Regions from separate parts of the Sphingobacterium zhuxiongii genome, predicted to be linked through region 1. Evidence: riboswitches for the same ligand, from Rfam matches in the RefSeq annotation. Region 1 holds a riboswitch; each other region holds the start of a gene.
The links. A riboswitch is a leader RNA that binds a small molecule or an ion and turns the genes downstream of it on or off. The one in region 1 is predicted to bind S-adenosylmethionine.
Positions count from the first base shown of each region.

Region 2: linked by a shared signal. The riboswitch ahead of metE (5-methyltetrahydropteroyltriglutamate--homocysteine S-methyltransferase) and the one ahead of GFH32_RS11280 (5-oxoprolinase) in region 1 are both predicted to bind S-adenosylmethionine.
Region 3: linked by a shared signal. The riboswitch ahead of GFH32_RS05750 (O-acetylhomoserine aminocarboxypropyltransferase/cysteine synthase family protein) and the one ahead of GFH32_RS11280 (5-oxoprolinase) in region 1 are both predicted to bind S-adenosylmethionine.

Region 1 covers NZ_CP045652.1:2,626,721-2,634,549, forward strand. Annotated here, with positions in the region: gene GFH32_RS11270 (transglycosylase domain-containing protein) at 1-730, opposite strand, end outside; gene rpoN (RNA polymerase factor sigma-54) at 959-2,422, shown strand; SAM-I-IV-variant riboswitch at 2,781-2,875, shown strand; gene GFH32_RS11280 (5-oxoprolinase) at 2,933-3,190, shown strand; gene GFH32_RS11285 (DUF2891 domain-containing protein) at 3,400-4,497, opposite strand; gene GFH32_RS11290 (DUF937 domain-containing protein) at 4,572-5,243, shown strand; gene GFH32_RS11295 (threonine aldolase family protein) at 5,327-6,382, shown strand; gene idi (isopentenyl-diphosphate Delta-isomerase) at 6,439-6,954, shown strand; gene GFH32_RS11305 (FUSC family protein) at 7,152-7,829, shown strand, end outside.
Region 2 covers NZ_CP045652.1:3,636,452-3,644,280, forward strand. Annotated here, with positions in the region: gene GFH32_RS15435 (sensor histidine kinase) at 1-1,652, shown strand, start outside; gene GFH32_RS15440 (response regulator transcription factor) at 1,672-2,361, shown strand; SAM riboswitch class I at 2,656-2,755, shown strand; gene metE (5-methyltetrahydropteroyltriglutamate--homocysteine S-methyltransferase) at 2,824-5,133, shown strand; gene GFH32_RS15450 (APC family permease) at 5,201-6,601, opposite strand; gene GFH32_RS15455 (hypothetical protein) at 6,782-6,964, shown strand; gene GFH32_RS15460 (DUF4833 domain-containing protein) at 7,034-7,561, shown strand; gene GFH32_RS15465 (alpha-hydroxy acid oxidase) at 7,679-7,829, shown strand, end outside.
Region 3 covers NZ_CP045652.1:1,314,322-1,322,150, reverse strand. Annotated here, with positions in the region: gene dapA (4-hydroxy-tetrahydrodipicolinate synthase) at 1-586, shown strand, start outside; gene GFH32_RS05755 (hypothetical protein) at 698-1,132, shown strand; SAM riboswitch class I at 1,311-1,424, shown strand; gene GFH32_RS05750 (O-acetylhomoserine aminocarboxypropyltransferase/cysteine synthase family protein) at 1,661-2,968, shown strand; gene GFH32_RS05745 (homoserine dehydrogenase) at 3,022-4,203, shown strand; gene GFH32_RS05740 (LPXTG cell wall anchor domain-containing protein) at 4,367-4,546, shown strand; gene GFH32_RS05735 (sigma-54-dependent transcriptional regulator) at 4,612-5,994, opposite strand; RNA gene rnpB (RNase P RNA component class A) at 6,037-6,409, opposite strand; gene GFH32_RS05725 (hypothetical protein) at 6,607-7,029, shown strand; gene GFH32_RS05720 (BaiN/RdsA family NAD(P)/FAD-dependent oxidoreductase) at 7,136-7,829, opposite strand, start outside.

The DNA.
Region 1 (7,829 bases):
GTCCTAAAACTACATTTCTACGGGTCAGCGCATTTTTAGGATTACGAATCGGGTTATAAAGCGTTGTTCCTTTCAGCATCCCAACCAAGACAGCCGCTTCGTTAACCGTAATCTCAGACGGTAATTTATCAAAATAACGTACAGAAGCCGATTTAATCCCGTAGGCATTATTGCTAAAGGAAACCGTATTCAAGTACATCGTAATAATCTCTTGCTTACTATATTTATTTTCCAGCTTAAAAGCCGTCATCCACTCCTTGTATTTCGTCACCAAAAGTCCTAATCCCGGTACTTTACCCAGTGAACCCTGCGAATCTTGATAGCGGGTACGGTATAGATTCTTTGCTAATTGCTGGGTAATCGTACTTGCACCACGATCGCTACCTCCAAAAGTTGACAACAAACCACCAAACAAGCCGATTACATCTACACCATTATGTTTGTAAAAACGAACATCTTCTGTAGCAATCAATGCGTTTATGATATTAGGAGAAATACTATCGAAAGGAACGGGATCACGATCTTGCTTGTAATAACGACCGATCAAAACGGAGTCAGCAGTATACAGCTCTGAGGAAATATTTAAGCTGGGCAACAAAATCTCTTTCTTGGTAGGCGATGCACCAAACAAGCCCAGAAAGTTGATTTGTACTGCACAAGTGAATAAAATAACAAAATAGATAGCTATCAGTGCAATACGCAAGAATTTGTTTTTGACCCGTCTAAACATGAGGTAAATATGAGCAAAACTTTGGAAAAAACTGTATTAAAACGCTTAAAAATGTACTTAGGTCTAAAAATTAACGAATTTTAACAATTCGCTTTTGGAAGCACTTTTCTCCTTGTGTATGAAGTCTTCAGGCCGCAAAAATTATACCTAAATTGAAATTTGCTAAGGAATATATTGATCTTCATTAAATAATATTCGCTATTTTTACGATGATTTATAATCGGGGACATGTTAAGACAAACACTACAGCAGAAATTACTACAAAAATTATCGCCTCAGCAGATCCAATTTATCAAGCTTCTTCAAGTGCCTACAGTATCATTAGATGCACGCATTAAAGAAGAGCTCGAAGAAAACCCTGCATTAGAAGACGGCAGTTTAGCTAATATGAACGATCCTGTTGAGGAATACCCTGACAAGGATCCCGATGACGATTTCAACTCCGATGAAAACACCTACGAAGACGAGTTCAGCGTAGATGAATATATTCAAGAAGACGACTATAAAGACTATGGATCAGGCTATGATTCAGATGATGACGATAACAAAAAGGAAATGCCTATTGCTATCCAAGATTCATTCTTTGAAAATCTTCAAAATCAACTTGACCTACTTGCCCTTTCCAATAAAGACTATTTAATAGGACAACAAATAATCGGTAGTCTAGACGACGATGGTTATCTTCGACGCCCTATCCCCTCACTAATCGATGATTTAGCCTTCTCTCAAAATATTATTGTAGAAGAGAAAGACGTCGAAGAGATGCTTAAGGTTATCCAAGAATTCGACCCCGCAGGTATTGGTGCGCGGAGCCTGCAAGAATGCTTAGCGATACAGCTTCGCAAAAAAGATCAGGAAAACTCCACGATTCAAAAGGCAATGCAAGTTGTCGAAAACTACTTGGATGAGTTTACCAAAAAGCACTACGATAAAATTGAAAAACAACTGGGCGTTAATTCGGAAGAATTGAAGGATATTGTCAATGAAATATTGAAACTAAATCCTAAGCCTGGAGATTCTGGCGCTGTTGCTGGAAAACAACTGCATATTATTCCCGATTTTCATATTAGTAACAACGACGGCGTACTCCATTTAACCTTAAATGGTAGAAATGCACCCGAACTTCGCGTATCTCGCTCCTACCAAGAAATGTTTGAGCACTATGAAAAAGCAGAGAAAAACGACAAAAAAATGCGTGAGGCTGTACAATTTGTAAAACAGAAATTAGACTCCGCAAAGTGGTTTATCGATGCCATCAAACAAAGACAACAGACTTTGTTGAAAACGATGAACGCCATTATGGAATACCAATACGAGTATTTCTTAACTGGTGACGACCGTATGCTTAAGCCTATGATTCTAAAAGACATAGCTGACCGTATTGAAATGGATATATCAACTGTTTCCCGTGTCGCAAACTCCAAATATGTACAAACAGAGTTCGGTACTTTTCTTTTAAAATCGTTCTTCTCCGAAGCTATTCAAACTGAATCAGGCGAAGAAGTATCAAACAAAGAAGTCAAGAAAATTCTTGAAGAATGTATCGCGAACGAAGACAAAAGAAAACCTCTTGCCGACGAAAAATTAACCGATATTCTAAAAGAAAAAGGATATTCAATCGCTAGACGTACCGTAGCAAAATACCGCGAAGCAATGAATATACCGGTAGCAAGGTTGAGAAAAGAACTGTAGAGAATTTAGTAGGTAGTATTTAGTAGTTAGTAGTTAGAGCTTTGAAAGACGTTCTAAAGCCTATTAGGTTGACGATTACGAGAGTAGACTACCAGATTCTGATGGTATATTGGTATATACTAATGTTTTTTACTTATTCTTTTCAAGCACCTAAGTCTAATTTTATCTCCAAAATTTATCTACTTCTTAGCATAAATTTACTTGTCTAATTTTTATTTCCATCAAACACATCCCCTATTGCAATCACTTTCATTTTTTTTAACACGCTTATTCATAATGTTTTAACATAAAAACAGAATTGATCTCAGCAAAAAAATGAAATAAAATTTGGAAATAAAAAATAAAATCTACTAACTTTGTAGAGTATTCAGAATTGCGATAGCAATACCAACCGAGTGAAGACACCGCGGTGGTAAAACAATACGGGTATTATGCCAAAATAAACGCGATACGCCTTTATTTCACCCTTTCTGAATGCAATTATGGTTCAACATTTTAAATCTTAATTGTATGTCAAACACAAAATCATTACAACAACATTTAGCCGAGCAGTTTCATCACTACTCTACACAAGAACTTGTCGTTCTAAACAATGACATTGTCGAATCGTATTGGGGACAAAGTAAATCTGCTTTCCGATCAGCTTTATTATCCGCACTATCTAGACGCGGGATAGACCTCTCCGCAATTATTTCCAAAGAAGACGGGATTACCCTTATTCAGCGAGTTGCTGTAAAATTGGAGGAAAATAGGTTAATTGTGGTCTAGATGTTAGACATTAGATTTTAGACATTAGATGTTAGATATAAGACGTTAAATATTAGAGTCCAGGTTGAAAAATTTGAAAAATGCTATAACTATTCGGCCAACATCATGGTTGTCGCAATTCTGCTTTATCGCTGGATTCTCAAAACTTTAAAGTCTAATATCTAAAATCTAATGTCTTATCTAATATCTAATGTCTAATATCTAACACTTCACTCCCCTTCACTCAAAGCGTATAAAGCGAAGGTTCCTAACCAATGGGAACCCATATAGTCATCTTTAGCAGATATATTGCCAATGGAATACGCGATATGTTTCTCTGCGAGGAGACGTAATTGTTGGAGTTCGGGAACCTGTTTTGCAATTCCATAAAAGCATGCTGCACGGCTGTAATTTAAACCATCGAGATGTATAAGCTTTCCATCCGTTCTATCTTTCACAGCTGCAGGCTCCAGCTTGAAGTTTTTATCGAATAAAACAGGCATAAAGGTTTCTAACCAAGCATTATACTCTTGCTTGTCCATGAGTTTACTCATTAAGAATGCCTCCTCCAAGCAAGGGGATAAGAAATCATTACCACTAGGTTCATAGGCAAGATTACAATTTATATCCTGCTTAAAATATCGAAGGCCATGCTCTTTAATTGCCGCTTCGAAGGACTTATCCCCCACTGTTCTCGCATAATCGAGCGAAAGTGAAAGACCAAATGCTGTGTTATCATGCTGTCCTGTCCGAATAGGATAAAGCTGCTTAGGAAGATATACTTTAAAACGAGTCACAAGAAGATCTACCAAAGGCTGTAATGCAGCTTGCCAACGCTTTGCATCGGGATCATTCCATGTGTACAATTCTTCTTGCAATTTAAATAACCATGCCCATCCATAAGTTCGCTCGAAGGCTAAATTATGTTCATTCTCGAAAAAAGCCTTTTCAATCGCAACATTTTCCGGAGTGATATGTGTATTTAAAACTTGACGGACTTCCCCATTTGCATCAAGCTCAGGAAATTGCTTCATTAACTTGACGATAGACCAATAACCATGCATTGAAGAATGCCAATCGTAGCAACCATAGAACACAGGACGTAAGGCCTTGGGTGTTTTTAGATCGGCAGCGGACCCAATCGTTTGCCCCAATTTGTTTGGATATTCAACCTGTAAACAGTGTGTTGGTAACGCAAAAATATCCTTGGCTAAAGTAGCGGTAAGGTGAGTTTGTTCGGTCTCAATTTCCTCTTTCTGTTCGCTTTTCGGTTGACATGAAATAAACAATCCAGTCAACAAGAGTGACCCTATAAGTGATTTAAGCATCCGTTTTTAATTTGGCTTTATATTTGAGTTATCAGCAGTAAATTTATAATAATTATAACAAAATAAACCAAAAGATGAATATTACAGATTTAATTTCCGGCGGTGTTGGATCACAAGCCATCAATAGCATTTCAGAAAAATTAGGCGTAGACAAGGATAAAGCTCAATATGTTGTTGCTGCTGCCGTTCCATTGATGATGTCTGCATTGAATTACAACGCGAGCAAAAGCCCTGAGCAAGCGAGTGGCATCCAAAATGCGATCGACAGCAAACATAATGGTAGTATTTTCGACAATCTTGGCGCTTTGTTTAATCAAGGTCCTACCGAAGATGAGGATAAAATCGTAAACCATATGTTTGGTAGAAATACAGACAACGTTAAAGAAACATTATCCGCAAAAACAGGTCTTGACGTCAAAAAAATTGCCGGTATCTTGGCTTTGGTAGCTCCTTTAGTAATGGGATACTTAGGTAAGAAAAAACAAGAAGGTGCTGGACAATCAGAATCCTCAGGCGGAATTGGCGATTTAATTGGTAGTGTCCTTGGTGGTGCTGGCGGCGCAGCTTCGGCTGGCGGTTTAGGTGGCATCTTAGGGAACATCCTCGGCGGATCAAACGACAATGCAGCGCAACCTAGCGCAGGTGGCGGCTTAGGAGACCTTGTAGGCGATTTCTTCAATCAAGATAAAGACAAAGAGTCTAAGGGCGGTATCTTAGACGCTCTAACAGGCATGTTTGGTAAATAAAATTAAGAAGCAATATTTCAAAATAGAAGCCGTAGTGTATGCTACGGCTTTTTTATTTAGTCCCCCTTCGTATATTTGAGTCAATGAAAGAGAAAATAAGCTTCAAAAACGATTATTCAGAAGGTGCACACCCAAGAATCTTAGAGCTATTGGCGCAAACCAATCTGCAACAAGAGCCCGGTTACGGTTATGACAGTCTTAGCGAACAAGCAAAGGCGGCTATTCTTCGATTTTTAAACGATCAGGAAACACCCATCTACTTTGTGGCTGGCGGAACCCAAGCCAATCTTCTTGTGATTAGCCATCTCTTAAAACCGTATGAATCGATCATTGCGGCAGAAAGTGGACACATCCATGTGCATGAAACTGGCGCGATCGAAGCAACAGGACATAAGATAAACACAGTACCACAAAGCAATGGTAAACTAACGCCTGACAATATTCTGAAGGTTATTTCACTCCATACCGATGAGCATATGGTGAAACCTGCTATGCTCTATATATCGCAAACCACAGAACTAGGAAGCATTTATAGCAAAGAAGAGCTACAAGAACTTTCAGACCTCTGCAAGGAGCATAATTTGAAACTATTTATTGATGGCGCGCGAATGGCTGCTGCATTGAGTAGCGACCAACATCAATTGAGATTAAACGATATCGCGCAATATGCGGACGTGTTCTATATCGGCGTAACCAAAAACGCAGGCTTACTCGGAGAAGCTATTGTATTTCCAAACGCCCAACTTGCCGAAGGATTCTCCTATTCATTAAAGCAAAAAGGCGCATTAATGGCTAAAGGAAGAATCTTAGGAGCACAATTTCTAGCCTTATTTGAAGATGACTTATACTTTGAATTAGGGAAACATGCAAATCAACAAGCTATGCGCATCGCAACAGCGCTAGAAGATGCTGGATTCCGCTTTGCGCTACAACCAGAAAGTAACCAACTATTCCCTATCCTACCACATCAAGTTATCGAAAGACTTTTGGAGGACTTTGAGTTCTATGTTTGGGAGAAACTAGACGCCGGTGAATCTATCGTCCGGATCGTCACCTCTTGGGCGACCAATCCAACTGATGTGGATCGCTTTATCGCTAAGATCAACGGACTAAAGACTAAACAGGTAAGTCAAGGATAGCAATCTATTTATATTTTAGTACCTTCAACCCTATTGATAGACGGAAAAAAGCTGATATGCCTACAGAATATGTAATTTTAGTTGACGAACAAGACAAGCCCTTGGGGGAAATGGAAAAGCAAGAAGCCCATTTGCAAAATAGAAAGCATCGTGCATTTTCCGTTTTTTTGCAGGATGCCGACGGAAAAATCATTCTACAAAAACGAGCAGCCGTTAAATATCATAGTCCCAACCTCTGGACTAATGCCTGTTGTGGACACCCACGCCCAAATGAAAGTACGATTGATGCGGCAAAACGCAGAACTTACGAAGAGCTAGGCATCGAAGTCGATATTCGCGAAATATTCACCCTATCCTATGAAGAAAAACTCGCAAATGGACTTTGGGAAAACGAATTTGATCATGTGTTTTTAGGTTCCTATACCCAGCCTATTACAAATTTCAATCTTGATGAAGTCAGCGACATTCGATCCGAATCAATCGAATCAATCGCGAAGGATGTCCAAACGAATCCCGAAGAATACACCTTCTGGTTTCAAAAAATCCTACCCAAATTAATCAGCTATCTTTAAGATTTTTAACTTCCAGCTATCTCAAAACAATGGTGACATCTCAAAATAAACCTAAACAAGCAATCAATACTTCAAAATAATATATCGACTTCGATAAATAATACCATATCATATTTTATAATCGTTATTTTATTTCTACTTTTGCAGACGTAAATTAATACCATTATAACATATTGAGGACTTCACTATTTTCGAAAATGTCGTCGTTTTTTAGGACTGAGTCGAGTCTAGACGCGTTACGAAACATATTAACCATTCTTATTCCAAGTTTAACGATATTCATCTTCTGGGATGGACATATTGCTATAGCCTTTGCTGTGGGCGTCTTATTGGCTTCGCTAACGGACTTACCCGGCAACAAATCAGATAAGTTTACTACCGCCATTTATTGTATTCCAATCTTTTTTATTACGGCACTCGCAACTTCCCTTCCACTTCACTTCGAATCCTGGACCATTGTCTTGTTACTCGGGATATTTGGCTTTGTGTATACCATTATTGCACTATTAGGATTTCGCATTAATGTAATTGGAAATCTAGGACTTATAGTCGCCAGCTTTACTATTGGATTACGACCAAGCGACCCATTTGAATTTAGTTTATCGCTGACGATGGGTGCGATATTTTTCTTTATGGTCTGTTTAGCGCAGGTTTATTTATTCCCACACCGATCATTACGCTATGCTGTGGAAGGTGGGATAAGCAATATGGCAAAGTTAATCCGTCTGAAAATCGATTGTTACGATGAAGATGTTCCGCTAAACAAATCATACAAACAGCTCAGCGCATTACATAGTCGAGTAAGCGACCAGTTAGAATCAGTAAGATCCATCCTATTACGCGACAAGCGTTTGTTGGATGATGGAAATGCATAT
Region 2 (7,829 bases), 1.0 Mb from region 1:
GACAGGATCAAGAGCAGTTGAAAAAAAACGAAGAAAGCTTAGGACTCCAAGTCAAATATCAGGATAGTATAAAGTTACTACAGCGTTTAGCGTTCTCCCATACCCAACGCTTTAACGAAATGGAAACTCGTTTAAATCAACAGTACCCAACGGTATTGATTACAAATGAGTTTTATGAAACCTATATACGTCGCAAAGAATATAGTAACTATGTTCGCATTACCTTAGAACAAGGTTATACAAGCGAAAATACAATCGGAGAATTTGCTAGAGTTTATGCTGTTCGAGAGATTAAAGAGGTAAAGGCAAAAGATGATAGTGCTCGATATTTGATCCCTATTTTCGGACCGAATTCTTCGCTTACTGCGACCTATCAAATTCGTACCTTACCCCCACCGGTTAATACACGTTTACTCGGACAGATTGATTTATTAGAGAAAAAGCTGAATAAGCTTAGAAATCAGAAATTAATTGGTGCAGCGACCTTGTTCGACTCGTTAAAAATAATGGGAGGTAAACAAAGTGCAATCATGGAAGATGTCGCCATTGGGATGCAACTCTCTAAAAGACCATTAGAACAACGTATTGATAAAACGCAGGCCGTCGACTTGTTGATTAATGAACTAGATCAACGCGGAATCAATTCTTCCTTCGTAATGCAGGTTCGTAATTCCGAAAACAGCCCGTTAATCTTTCAGGCAGTGTTTAATTACAATAATGAAACGATTGAAGAAAGTAAAAATCCACCGATGGTTTATAAGGCTCGCTTATTTCAGAGTGACGAGGGTAAATCGCCTGGAGAACTAAGAGTTTACTTCCCCAATAAAGGCTCCATCATTGCAGGTACGATGGGCTATTGGTTGCTCCCTATTTTGACCTTATTGGCATTACTGATTGGTTGTTTTGCGTATACCTTGACAATCATCTTCCGTCAGAAAAAGATCTCGGAAATGAAAACCGATTTTATCAATAATATGACGCATGAGTTTAAGACGCCAGTAGCGACGATTATGATTGCCTCCGAGTCACTGAAAGACCCTGAAATATCGGCAGATGAACGTCGAGTAAGCAAATTAGCTAACATCATATACGATGAAAATGTGCGGTTAGGATCTCATATTGAGCGTGTGTTAAACATTGCAAGACTTGAAAAAGAAAATTTAAAGATTGAAAGAACAAATGTTCAAATCAACAATTTGGCAAATGCAGTGTTAGAAAGTATGAAGCTTCAGTTAGAAAAAGCTGAAGGAATCTTAAACGTTCACCTGGATGCTACCAATGATTTGGTGATTGGAGATGAACTTCACCTATCAAACGTTATGTATAATTTGGTAGATAATGCAATTAAATATAGCCAAGAGAAGCCAGAAATAACATTCAAAACTTTTAATCGCGGCAAGAGTATCGTTATTTCTGTCGCCGATAAGGGAATTGGAATGACGAAAGACCAAGCGGAAAAGATATTTGATCAATTCTACCGTATCCCTACAGGGAATATTCACAATGTGAAAGGTTTTGGATTGGGTCTAAGCTATGTGAATGACATTATAAAACGCCTGAATGGAAAAATCACTGTAAAAAGTGAAAAAGACAAGGGCACGCAATTTGAAGTAACTTTACCATTAAAGCATTCCTCGAAAGAGGTTGCTTAATAAATAGCAAAGGAAATATATGAATCAAAAAATATTATTAGCGGAAGATGATCCAAATTTGGGCGATCTTTTAAAAGACTACCTTGAATTAAAAGGCAAATTTGATGTTGTATTGAGCAAAGATGGTCAAGAAGCGTTAGAAGCCTTTAGAAAGGATAATTTTGACTTATGCATCCTGGATGTTATGATGCCTAAAAAAGATGGTTTTTCTTTAGGAAAAGATATACGTAAGATTAATCAAACCATTCCCATAATTTATGCAACAGCAAAAGGAATGATGGAAGATAAGACACAAGCTTTCGAACTTGGAGGTGATGATTATATCACGAAACCTTTTCGCGTCGAGGAGCTTCTTTTGAGAATTAATGCACTTTTAAAACGTGCAGCAAAAGATAAAGAAGAAGAGCTTGCAGACAAATTTGAAATTGGCGATTACTTTTTCGACTATACCAGTCAAATCATTTCGTACAAAGGTCAACAACAAAAGCTTTCTACGAAAGAAGCCGAGTTATTGCGTCTTTTATGCCTAAAGAAAAACGACGTGCTAACACGCGAAGAAGCTTTAGTCAAAATTTGGCATGATGACAATTATTTCACAGGTCGTAGTATGGATGTATTCTTGAGCAAATTAAGAAAATACCTAAAAGAAGATCCAAATGTGGAAATTGTAAATGTTCATGGTAAGGGTTATAAGCTATTGGTCAGCTAATTCGACATTGATTATCGCGACAATGTGCATATTAGATTCACCTTTTGCTCAGTCGCAAGCTTTCTAGACAAAATGCTCTCTTAAGAGACCGACAGTATAAGAATAAGCAATCAGTTACAAATCTGATTGCTTATTCTATTTAATGATGAGCGCTTAAATTACTTCGATTGAAGACGTGGTGTTAGCCTCGTAAATACTCCTTGCTTTTTACCAAAAAATCGACATCCGCGAGCTAGTTGGTAATTACTAAATACTTTTTTTGTTTTTTCCATTTCTTCTCCATATCTTAGCCGTCGCTTATAGAGAAAGGCAGAGGGAATAGACCCGATGAAGCCTTAGCAACCTGTCTCTTGACAAGGTGCTAAATTCTACCTTTAAAAAGGAATGATAAGCCAAGCTCACTAGTCCTAAGTGGCCTTCTCTAGCAAAGTAAAATAGTATATTAAATTTATTCAATACTGTATGTTATTAACAAACAACTTAGGTTACCCGCGTGTGGGTGCATTCCGCGAGCTAAAGAAAGCTAACGAAGCTTACTGGGCGAAAAAAATTAGCGCGGAAGAATTATTGCAAGCTGGACTGAAAATCCGTGAAGGCAACTGGAAGACTCAAAAAGATGCAGGTATCGATTTGATCCCATCGAATGATTTTTCTTTTTATGATCAAGTACTAGACTTATCTTTAACAGTAGGCGCTATCCCTGCTCGTTACAATTCATTATTAAATAAAATCGATCGCCAATATAACTTAGATTTATATTTTGCAATGGCGCGTGGTTTCCAAGAAGGCGGCGTAGATGTTACTGCCATGGAAATGACAAAATGGTTTGATACTAACTATCACTATATTGTTCCTGAGTTTGTAAAAAACCAAGAATTTAAATTGACTTCAGAGAAGTTCTTAAGTGAATATAATGAAGCAAAAAAATTAGGCATTGAAACTAAACCAGTTTTCATTGGCCCAATCTCTTATTTATTATTAGGTAAAGAAAAAGAAAACGGATTTAATCGTATCGATCTAATCGACAACTTACTTCCGGTTTACGAAGAAATCCTATCTAAACTTGCTGATGCAGGTGCTCAATACGTTCAAATTGATGAGCCATTCTTGGCATTAGATATTGATGATGCGACTCGCGCTCTATACGGTAAAGTTTTCGAAAAACTTGCTGCTGCTGCGAAAGGCGTTAAATTAATCGTTGCAACTTACTTTGAAGCTTTACGTGACAACGAAGACACAGCAGTTAGTCTTCCTGTACATGCACTTCACCTTGACCTTGTTCGTGGTGAAAAACAGCTTGACACTATATTATCAAAAATCCCAGCTTCATTAACTTTATCATTAGGTATTGTTGAAGGTAGAAATATCTGGAAAAATGATTACGAAAACTCTTTATTAAAAATCAAACAAGCAGTAGATGCTTTAGGTAAAGACCGCGTATGGGTTGCTCCTTCTTCATCTTTATTGCACGTTCCTTTTGATTTAGATAATGAGCAAAATGAAGAATCTCTTCCTGCAGAAGTTAAAAATTGGTTGGCATTCGCTAAACAAAAATTAGCGGAAGTAAAAGACCTTGCTGTATTGGCAGAAGGCGAAGTTGACGCAGCGACACAAGATCGTTATGCATCAAACAAAGCAGCTGCTGAAAGCCGTCGTACATCTCCATTAATCCACAAACCAGAGGTTAAGGAACGCGTAAGTAATATTACAGATGACGATGCTAAGCGTACTTCAAATTTTGACGCACGTAAAGCTGCTCAACAAGCTAAATTTAACTTACCAGGTTTTGCGACTACAACAATTGGTTCATTCCCTCAAACAAAAGATGTTCGTAAGTGGAGAGCTGATTTGAAAAAAGGCGCTATCTCTCAAGAACAATACGATAAAGAGATTGCTGAAGAAACCGAGAGAACTATTCGTTTACAAGAAGAATTAGACATCGATGTATTAGTACATGGAGAATTCGAACGTAACGATATGGTTGAATATTTTGGTGAGCAATTAGCAGGATATGCATTTACGCAAAACGGATGGGTTCAATCATACGGTTCTCGTTGTGTTAAACCGCCAGTAATTTATGGAGATGTTTACCGTCCAGAAGACATGACTGTTCGTTGGTCTGCATATGCGCAATCATTAACAAATCGTCCTGTAAAAGGAATGTTAACGGGTCCAGTGACTATCTTACAATGGTCTTTCGTACGTAACGATCAACCACGTTCAACAACTACTTACCAAATTGCTTTAGCAATCTTAGACGAGGTTCAAGCATTGGAAAAAGCAGGTATCAAAATTATTCAAATTGATGAGCCAGCTATTCGTGAAGGATTACCATTGCGTAAAGCTGATCAACAATCATACTTAGATTGGGCAGTTCGTTCATTCCGTGTTTCTTCTTCAAATGTTGACGATGATACGCAGATCCACACACACATGTGTTACTCGGAATTCAACGATATTATCCAAGATATCGCAGCAATGGATGCTGACGTAATTACTATTGAAACTTCACGTTCTCAAATGGAATTATTAGATGCTTTCGCTGACTTCAAATATCCAAATGATATCGGTCCTGGTGTATATGACATCCACTCACCTCGCGTGCCTAGCACCGAAGAAATGGTAAACTTACTTCGTAAAGCGAAAGCAGTAGTTCCTGCTGAGCAATTATGGGTAAACCCTGACTGTGGTTTGAAAACACGTGCATGGCCAGAAACTAAAGCAGCTTTGGAATCAATGGTCGAAGCGGCTAAGATTTTAAGAGCTGAATAAGCTAAGCTTACAGTAATATAAAATATCAATAAAAAGGGTCTGCATTTAATATGCAGACCCTTTTTGTTTAGCTTATATGGTTATCCTTGCTCTCTTTCCTTTTACCTAAATAATAAATTGGGATACCTATTAGGATTAGAATAAATCCTGGCCAGGTATAATTAGGCTTAAATAAAATTAAGAGGACACAGAACACCGTACCTATCAGTAGATATATTAACGGCGTTACAGGATAAAGAAAGGTCTTATAACTACGCTCTAATTCTGGTTTTTTCCAGCGTAGATAAATGACTCCAAACACCGTAATCATGTAGAATATGACAATGACGAAAGAGACCATATCCAATAAGTTCCCATATTGTCCACTTAGACAAAGTAAGGATGCCCAGATTCCCTGTAACCATAAGGATCGTTCAGGAACATCATATTTGTTATTCGCAATTGCCTGTTTTAGAAACAAACCATCCTTCGCCATCGTTTGAAAAACGCGAGCGCCAGAAAGTACAATTCCATTTACACAACCGAAGGTAGATATCATCACTAAGATCGCCATAGCGATCGTTCCAGTGTTTCCAAGAAGTTTCTCTGCGGCAGCAACCGCAACACGATCATTAGCAGCAAAAGCAATCTCATCACGGCTTAACGCGGAAAGGTAAACATAGTTGATTAGCAAGTACAACAACATCACTAAAGTCGTCCCTATTACCATTGAACGAACGACATTGCGTTTCGGATCTTTCATCTCACCAGCAACAAAGGTCACGTTTTCCCAAGCGACACTACTAAAGATAGAGCCTACCATTGCCGCCGCTATCGCACCTAAGAGAGCCGTTCCCGATATACCTGTCCAACCCTCTCCTTTTAAATTCTGAAACGCGTCCCATCCGAAAGCAATATTCTCGGAGAATAAGTTTGACTTGATGAGATAGATCCCTCCAATGACGAGAAGAATCAATGCGATAATCTTTGATGAAGTGAAAAAGAGCTGAACTATCTTTCCGCTTTGAATCCCTTTCGTATTTATGAAAGTGAGGAGTAAGATGACAGCGATTGCAAGAATCTGCATCCATGTAATCATAAAGTTTCCATTCTGATAGAGCGGAGCCGCATCATTCAATTCGGGAAAGATATAGCCTGTAAATTTACCAAATGCAACGGCAACCGCAGCGATTGTCCCAGTTTGTATTACCGCAAAGAGACTCCAGCCATATAAGAAGCCTGTCATTTTACCAAACGTCTCTGTCAAATATGTATACTGTCCTCCCGCCTTAGGAAATAAAGAAGACATTTCACCGTAACAAATAGCCGCAGCTATGGTTGCAAAGGTTGTAATCAACCAAACAGCAATTACCCAATAGCCCGATCCAAGCTGTCTCATCATATCCGAGCTAACGATAAAGATACCACTGCCTATCATGGATCCCATGACAATCATAATGCCATCCCAAAGGCTTAATTGTTTTTTCATTTTTAGGTTTTTATAAAATAAACCTACGAATAAAAAGAAAAATAATGAGTTCATCGTAAAAAAAATAGCACACTGATTTACATAACCTTACAATTATTGAACTCTTCAATGGCGGTTTAAGTAAAAAATTAAGCAAACTATTTTAGATCAATCTTGTTTTTAAGAGAAAAGAAGATGATTATGAACAGATTTGGAATAGGATTTTTAGTTTTCGCTGCAACAACGCTACTGAGCAGTTGTTCTGTAATTGAGGGTATCTTCAAGGCTGGTGTTTGGTCTGGAATTATTGTCGTCGTTATTGTCGTCGCTCTGATCGTTTGGTTGATATCAAGATTTACAAATAGAGGTGGTGGCGTCAATTAATATTTTTTACTAAAACTTTACGTTCTCTTAATCTAATTTGCTGTAACTTGATAGCAAATTGAATCACACATGAAGCAGACTTGGCTATTACTATGCTTTATTAGCTTTATTTTCCCCGTATCCGCACAGCAAGGATATCCTACACCTACGAATATGCAGAATGTATTATTTTATATTCAGCATAATCGAGGTCATAATACCTATATCTATTCGATTAATAAATCCGACAATGGTACCCTTGATAGCAATAGCCCCATAAACGTCTATCGTCAATTATTTGATGATGGAGGAAAGATTAAACCCTTAACGGCTATTCAACGCAAATTTGCTTACGGTATCTCAACCGAATCAATAGATTCGGACTCCTATGAAGCTTCGATAGTGTCACTCCCGACCCAGAAATTTATACTTCATGTGAAACCCAAGAATGGGTCTTATGTTGAAACGACAGTAAATCAAGTTAAAATGCATGTACAACGCATTTTCATCCAACAGAAAGAGGGAACATCTGGCTTAACTACTAAAGTAGATTATATCCTATTTTACGGAAAAGTAGGGCAAAAGGCAGTTGTAGAACGACTAGAAATAACCGACTAGAATAAGACCTGTCATTCGGCCTGATCGGTATAGCAATACATCAAAGCACAGGACAGTTTTACCAAAAAATAAGATTAAATTGGAGACCTAATATGCTAACCGATCAATCTAGTATTCATGAGTAAAAAAATAGTATTCAAATACAATTCAAAATATCCCTCAGTTGCCGACTTAAAACGCAAAGCAAAATGCCGAATTCCCAAATTTGCATTTGATTATCTCGAGGGAGGTTGTAATGAAGAGTTAAACCTCGCAAGAAATGAGAATG
Region 3 (7,829 bases), 1.3 Mb from region 1:
TTATATTGCGATACTATCAGTTTCTCCATACTATAACAAGCCAACGCAAGAGGGTATATACCAACATTACAAGGTTATTTCAGAAGCCTCTCCCCTTCCAATTATATTGTATAATGTTCCCGGCCGTACCGGCAGCAATATGACATCCGCAACTACACTTCGATTAGCTAATGATTTTAACAACATTATCGCTATAAAAGAAGCATCAGGTAGTTTTGCACAATTTAGCGAAATACTGCGCGACAAACCGAAAGAGTTTATGCTGATTTCCGGAGACGATCCGGCAACTTTACCAATGATCGCTTTAGGCGCTGTTGGCGTTATATCAGTTGTAGGAAACGCTTACCCAAATAAGGTTTCAGCGCTTACGCATCTATGCCTTGAAGGAAATTACGAACAAGCAAGAATTATCCATTCTGATTTATTGCGTATTACCGACCTGTGTTTTATCGAAGGAAACCCAGCTGGAGTAAAATATATTTTAAAACAAAAAGGCTTTGGTGTTGATACCGTTCGTTTACCTTTAGTACCAGTTGGAAAACAGACGCAAGAGGGCATCGAACAGGAAATGAAGAAGCTAGCTTAGCTTACATTTTCAATTTTATTTGCGGACATATAGCTACTATTGAAACTGATTACCATAAACTTCTATATTTTAGGTATCTTTTTTGTGGTTTGCTGACAAAATAATCTTAACATGGAAACCACAACAAACCAAGTCCCTAAAAAAGGTGGATCGGCAATTCGTAAGTTTATCAGTTGGACGCTTTTAATTCTAGTCTTGTTAGGCGGCGGTCTGATTTATTGGAAATACTATTTTGTATTTGGTGAAGGAGTCAAATCTGGAGTCCTGAATTATGCTGTAAAGAAAGGAAATCTATTTAAAACCTATGAGGGTAAACTGATTCAAGAGGGCTTTGGTACGAGCAAGGCAGGAACAGGGTTAACGAGTAATCAGTTTGAGTTCTCTATAGAAAACGACTCTATTTACCGAATCCTCGAAGTGAATAGCGGTAAAGTTTTTGATTTGCATTACAAAGAATATAAAGGAGCTTTACCATGGCGTGGTAATACCGTTTACATCGTCGATCAAATTATACAGATGCGTGATATAAAGGCTGGATCTTACTAAGCCTTCGCATTTACTAATATTATATTTTTACGAGCTTCCGCTTTCGATAATTTCAAGATTTATCGAGTTCGGAAGCTCGTTTATTAAAAAAACATTGCAAAATTGAATTTGGCAATGTATATTTGCGCAGTGCCGAGCAATCGGTACCTAATCAAAACCCTTCCAATCGATTGGTCTTGATTTATAAAGAAGTGGCGAGAGACTGGCTCAAAGACCCACTGGCAACCTTCAATAGCGATTGAAAAGGTGCCAATTCCTGTCCAAAGCAATTAAGCTGCGGAGCATATAAATGACATAGACTATGACTTCAACTATTTCAAATTCTTTAATTGGATATTCTAGCGGAAAACCGACTAGCAAGTGCTCCAATACTTTCTTTTTCGTCGTGAACACCTGTTCACGAATGCGATAGTCGTCGGTATCTAACTGGGTTCTACCGTTGTGGAATCTACATACCTTTACAAGACGACCAAAAGCAACACAAAAAAGAAAACAATTCATTATTTATCATTTTAAAAATCTACAACAATGGCTGATATTAAAAACTTAAAATTTGAAACATTACAGGTACATGCAGGACAAGAAGTTGACCCAACTACAGGATCTAGGGCCGTACCAATCTATCAAACTTCCTCATATGTTTTCAACAATGCAGAACATGGAGCTAATTTATTCGCATTAAAACAATTCGGAAATATCTATACCCGCATCATGAACCCTACAACCGATGTGTTTGAAAAACGCATTGCAGCTTTAGAGGGAGGTGTTGCAGCAGTTGCAGTTGCATCGGGACAGGCAGCTCAATTTATCGCACTAACGAATATCTTGGAAGCAGGCGACAACTTTGTTTCTGGTGCAAATCTTTACGGCGGTACTTATAACCAATTCAAAGTATCTTTCAAACGATTAGGTATCGAAGCTCGTTTTGCAGCAGATACAGACGCAGACAATATCGAAGCATTAATCGATGATAAAACAAAAGCTATTTACGTAGAGACAATCGGAAACCCGAGCTATAACATCCCTGATTTCGAACGCATCTCGGCTGTAGCTAAAAAACATGATTTGCCTTTAATCGTTGATAACACATTCGGTGCTGGTGGTTATTTATTTAAACCTTTAGAACATGGTGCTAATGTCGTTGTTGAATCAGCAACCAAATGGATTGGCGGTCATGGAACTAGTATTGGTGGTGTCATCATCGATGGTGGTAACTACAACTGGGGGAATGGTAAGTTCAAGCAATTCTCTGAACCTTCTGAAGGATATCATGGACTTGTATTTGCTGACGTATTCGGTGAAAACGGACCTTTTGGAAATATTCAATTTGCAATTAGAGCACGTGTTGAAGGATTAAGAGACTTTGGCCCTGCCCTATCACCTTTCAACTCGTTCTTATTAGTACAGGGTTTGGAAACATTATCACTTCGTGTTCAACGACATGTTGACAATACGTTAGAAATTGCACAATGGTTAGATGCTCATCCTCAAGTTGAGAAAGTAAGCTACCCAGGATTAAAGAATCATCCTTATCATCAAAATGCACAAAAGTATTTGAAGAATGGTTATGGAGCAGTGCTATCGTTCACGGTAAAAGGCGGAGTTGAAAAAGCAAATGAATTTATTGACTCTCTTCAATTAATTAGTCACCTTGCGAATGTTGGAGATGCGAAAACGCTAATTATTCATCCAGCAGCAACAACCCATCAACAATTGAGTGCTGAAGATCAATTAAAAGCAGGGGTAGCACCAGGACAATTAAGATTGTCAGTTGGTATTGAACACATCGAGGATATCAAAGCAGATCTAGAACAAGCATTTGAGAAAATCAAATAGTTTGAACGATTAGTAGAATATAAAAAAAGAAAAGAGCACACTAAAAGTATACCATGAGTAAAAAACTGGTTATCGGGATGTTTGGATTCGGCGTAGTCGGCCAAGGATTATACGATATCATCAAAACGAAGGATTTAAATCTAGAGATTAAGAAGTTTGTAATCAAAAATGCAGATAAGAAAAGAAGTCTCCCAGCTGAACTATTTACCACGGATGCGAATGTCATATTAGATGATCCTGAAATTAATACGGTAGTTGAGCTAATTGATGATGCTGATGCAGCATTTGAAATAACGAAACGCGCCCTATCTACTGGCAAAAATGTCGTATCAGCAAACAAGAAAATGATTGCGACGCATTTAGAAGAACTTGTTGAGATTCAACATCAACACGGCACTTCTTTGCTATATGAAGGTGCTGTCTGCGGAAGTATTCCAATCATTCGTAATTTAGAAGAGTACTATGACAATGAACTATTGCATTCTGTAAGTGGTATTTTCAATGGGTCTTCAAACTATATTCTATCGAAAATATTCAATGAAGGTCAGAGTTATGATGTTGCACTAAAAAAAGCGCAAGATTTAGGATTCGCAGAAACCGACCCAACATTAGATGTTGGCGGTTTTGACCCGAAATTCAAATTAGCTATTGTTGCTTCTCATGCTTATGGATTATACATTAATCCAGAAGAGATCTTGAATCTAGGAATTGATACGCTAGGAGACGCTGATATACGCTATGCTCGCGAGAAAGACTATAAGATCAAGTTGATTCCATTAGCCAAAGAAATTGACAATAAACAAGTGGTTCTATATGTTCTTCCGAAATTCATTAAAAAGTCTAATATCCTCTTTAATGTTGAGAATGAATACAATGGAGTGTTAGTAAAAGCGGCATTTGCCGATGAACAATTTTTCTTAGGTAAAGGCGCTGGAGGACACCCGACAGGATCAGCAGTATTATCTGATATTACGGCATTACGATATGATTATCGTTATGAATACAAAAAACATTTAGATGCCGAGCGTGTAAAATACACGAAAGACTATACAATTACTGCATATTTCAGATATGAAGAGGAAGATATCTTAGAAAATATTAATTTCATCAATATCTCCGAGCGTTTCTACAGTGAAAATCACAAATATGTGATTGGTACGATAAACATCCAAGAGATAATTGATAAAAGATCGATCATTCATCAGCAAGGAAATTTCATAGCCGAAATAATCTAAAATTGAAAAGAAGAAAAGCGCAATAATTATTGCGCTTTTTTTTCGTAATTACCTACCAATTCTCTCCATCCTTAAAAATAATTTTATTTTAGAAAAATAAATGACATGGTTTTTGCTTAATATATTTACTATATTTAAAAATAAACTTTAAATTCTGAGTATTATGAGAAAATGGAATGTCTTGGCATTGATGAATGTGGCGGCAATCAGCGCTTTCGCGCAAGATAGTACTTCGCAAGTCCATAAAACGTCAAATTCATCCTATGCAGTGATTGGTGTGATTTTATTAGTGGTCGTAATCTTTATGCTTTATAGAAAGCAGAAAAGAAAATTCAACGACTAGGATTATAGCTAGAAAAATAAAAAGCCTCGCAAATTGCGAGGCTTTTTATTTTAATTCCTTTTTCTTTAGTCTCTCTTTAAACCAAATTTTTCAATTTTGCTATACAAGTGACTACGTTGAATATCTAAATCATCTGCCGTCTTCGAGACATTCCAGTTATTCTTTTCTAGCTTATATTTGATAAACTCGCATTCGGAGTAATCTTTAAAATCCTGAAATGAAGTAAATTGCTCAAAATCAAATCCTTCTGCGCTATCAGAGGAACCGGTTGATTTAGGAACTGAAGAAATGCTTTCTGGGTTAGCAAACATGCGTACATCTACTTCCGTAATCTTCTTATCGCAAAGAATGATTAAACGCTCAATCATATTACGAAGCTCGCGAATATTCCCAGTCCAAGGTAAAGATTGTAGAGCTTTCATCCCGTCAGGCGTGATTTGCTTTACTGGCATACTATATTCAGCACATATTTCTTCGCAGAATGCAGTAGCCAAAGTTGGAATATCATCTTTTCTCTCTGCTAAGGAAGGCACATGGATTAAGATTACACTTAATCTGTGATACAAGTCCATGCGGAAATTACCGTCTTCAATCTCCTGCAATAAATTCTTATTTGTTGCCGCGATCACACGTACATTGACATCGATCTCTTTCTCCCCTCCTACACGTGTAATTTTATGTTCCTGTAAGGCACGAAGTACTTTTGCTTGGGCTGATAAGCTCATATCGCCAATCTCATCCAAAAACAAGGTACCACCGTTTGCTTGTTCAAACTTACCAATTCGTTGTTTAACAGCCGAAGTAAATGATCCCTTTTCGTGTCCAAACAATTCGGACTCAATCAATTCGGATGGAATTGCAGCACAGTTAACTTCGATTAATGGAGAGGCGGCACGTGAAGACTTTTCATGTAACCAGCGAGCGACTAATTCCTTACCTGCACCATTAGCACCTGTAATTAATACTCTCGCTTCGGTTGGAGCAACTTTATCAATAGTATCTTTAATTAAACTGATACCCGTTGAACTACCTAAGATCTCTTTGGTTTTTGAGAACTTACGTTTCAGAACTTTTGTTTCCTTAACTAAAGAGCTTTTTTCTAACGCATTTCTAACAGTAATTAAAAGACGATTTAAATCTAACGGCTTTTCTAAGAAGTCGAATGCACCTTTCCTCGCGGCCTCTACGGCAGTTTCAATCGTACCGTGACCAGAAACCATGATAAAAGGAACGTCTGAGAACTCTTTTGCAGTACTCAAAACTTCCATACCATCCATCTTATTCATTTTGATATCGCAAAGAACAAGATCGATTTTCTCCTTTTTTAATATTTTTAGCCCATCTTCGCCGTTGTCGACGTCTAATACTTTATAATCTTCATACTCCAAGATATCTCGTAAAGAACTACGTATCGGACGCTCATCATCGATGATTAAAACTGTTGTCATATTATGTCTTTCAAGTTTATTGGTAAATATTAAACAAATCAAAAAGAAGCAAACTTTGTAAGCCGGGTTCTGTATCCATTACTGAATTTCTATCATTTATCTAGGCTTGCATTTACACACAAGCTCCATCAACCTACCCATTACGAGTGCCCGAAGGCAGAAAACGAGCAGCTTTCCGAACTCGTAACCTATTTGGTCTTTCAACACACGAGGTTTACCGTAATGCATGTCGCCATACAATACCGTGAGCTCTTACCTCACGTTTTCACCCTTACCTTTTGCAAGGCGGTATATTCTCTGTGGCACTTGCTGTCTATTTTAAATAGCCTTCCCGTTAGGAAGCGTGTCGCTCTTTGTTGCCCGGACTTTCCTCTTCTCTGTTTAAACACAGAGCAGCGATAGAACCAGTTTGCTTCAGTATGCAAAAGTAGGAAAAATATAGATAGGTTCTCTATTATCCTTCTTATTCAGAATAATTTATAAAAGAAAAATAAATAACATCTAAACATAGTTTGTTGTAGCGTTTTGATTACAAGTATCGTATAACTACAAAACATTAGTCGACAATTGTTTTATTTAATTACTATTATTTATTTTTATCTTATTCATTTTATGAAAAAACTAATTTCATTGAGAGCGGGCATTAAAGTAGCGACGCTTGTGGCCTTCATTTTCATAACTTCTTGTGATGATGACAAAAAAAACAAGCCAAAGCCAATTAATAAATACCCAATGGATGCCAAGATTTCCTATAAGATTCTGTCGATAAGTGACAAAGATGCTAAAATATCAAGCGTATTTTTCATTGGAAGCAAGGCTGAAGAAGAGAAAAAAGATTATAAAATTGGCGAAGCAATTAGTACGACTAGAAAAATCCCTAAAAAGGGTGAGAAAATCTATATCCGCGCGAAAGTGGATAAACCGTCAACGGTAAAATTGGAAATTAAAGTCAATGATAATGCAGCATCCACCAAGGATATCATCATTAAAGATGCAGCGAAAGAAGAGGCAAAGTTTGAATACACATTTAATTAATAGAAAAGGAATGCTAATAAAAAAGGAAGAAAAACTTTAATTAAGGAAACTAATGACCCAAAGATAGCTGCACTCAGTGCGGCTATTTCCTTTTAAGGAAAGAATGTTAAAGATCTTGAGCAATGACGAAACCTGCAGCCCATGCCCATTGAAAATTGTAGCCGCCTAACCAACCTGTAATATCAACAGCTTCTCCACCAAAATAAAGACCACTTATCTTCTTCGATTCGAGGTTTTTAGCATGAAGCTCTTCTGTCGAAACGCCACCACGCATTACTTCTGCCTTATCATACCCCTTATCTCCCGCAGGCTTAACTTTAAATCGGTGTACGACATCTACAATAAGTTTTGCATCGACTTTACTGAGGGAAGCGATTTTAATATCTAATGGAAGGTATTTTCCTAAAGCCTCGACCATCTTCCTTGTAAAATAATCATTCAATAACTGACCAACGGTTCGTTTACCACCCTCATTACGTTCTTGTTTAATAACGTCTTCCAGCTTAAATTTTGGTAGCAAATCAATTGTAAATTGCTCCCCTGCTTTCCAATATGAAGATATCTGAAGGATTGCGGGACCACTAAGTCCCCAATGAGTGAAGAGAATATTTTCCTCAAAAGCGATCTTATCGTTATAGACCCTCGCGAAAACAGAATTTCCAGCAAGTGATGCGTACCAATCGGCATCTTTTCCCGTAATCGTCAGTGGAACAAGCGCAGCTGCCGTTGGCACGACATGTATATCAAATTGCTTAGCGACGCGAAGTGCAAAATCCGATGCCCCTAGTTTAGCCACAGGA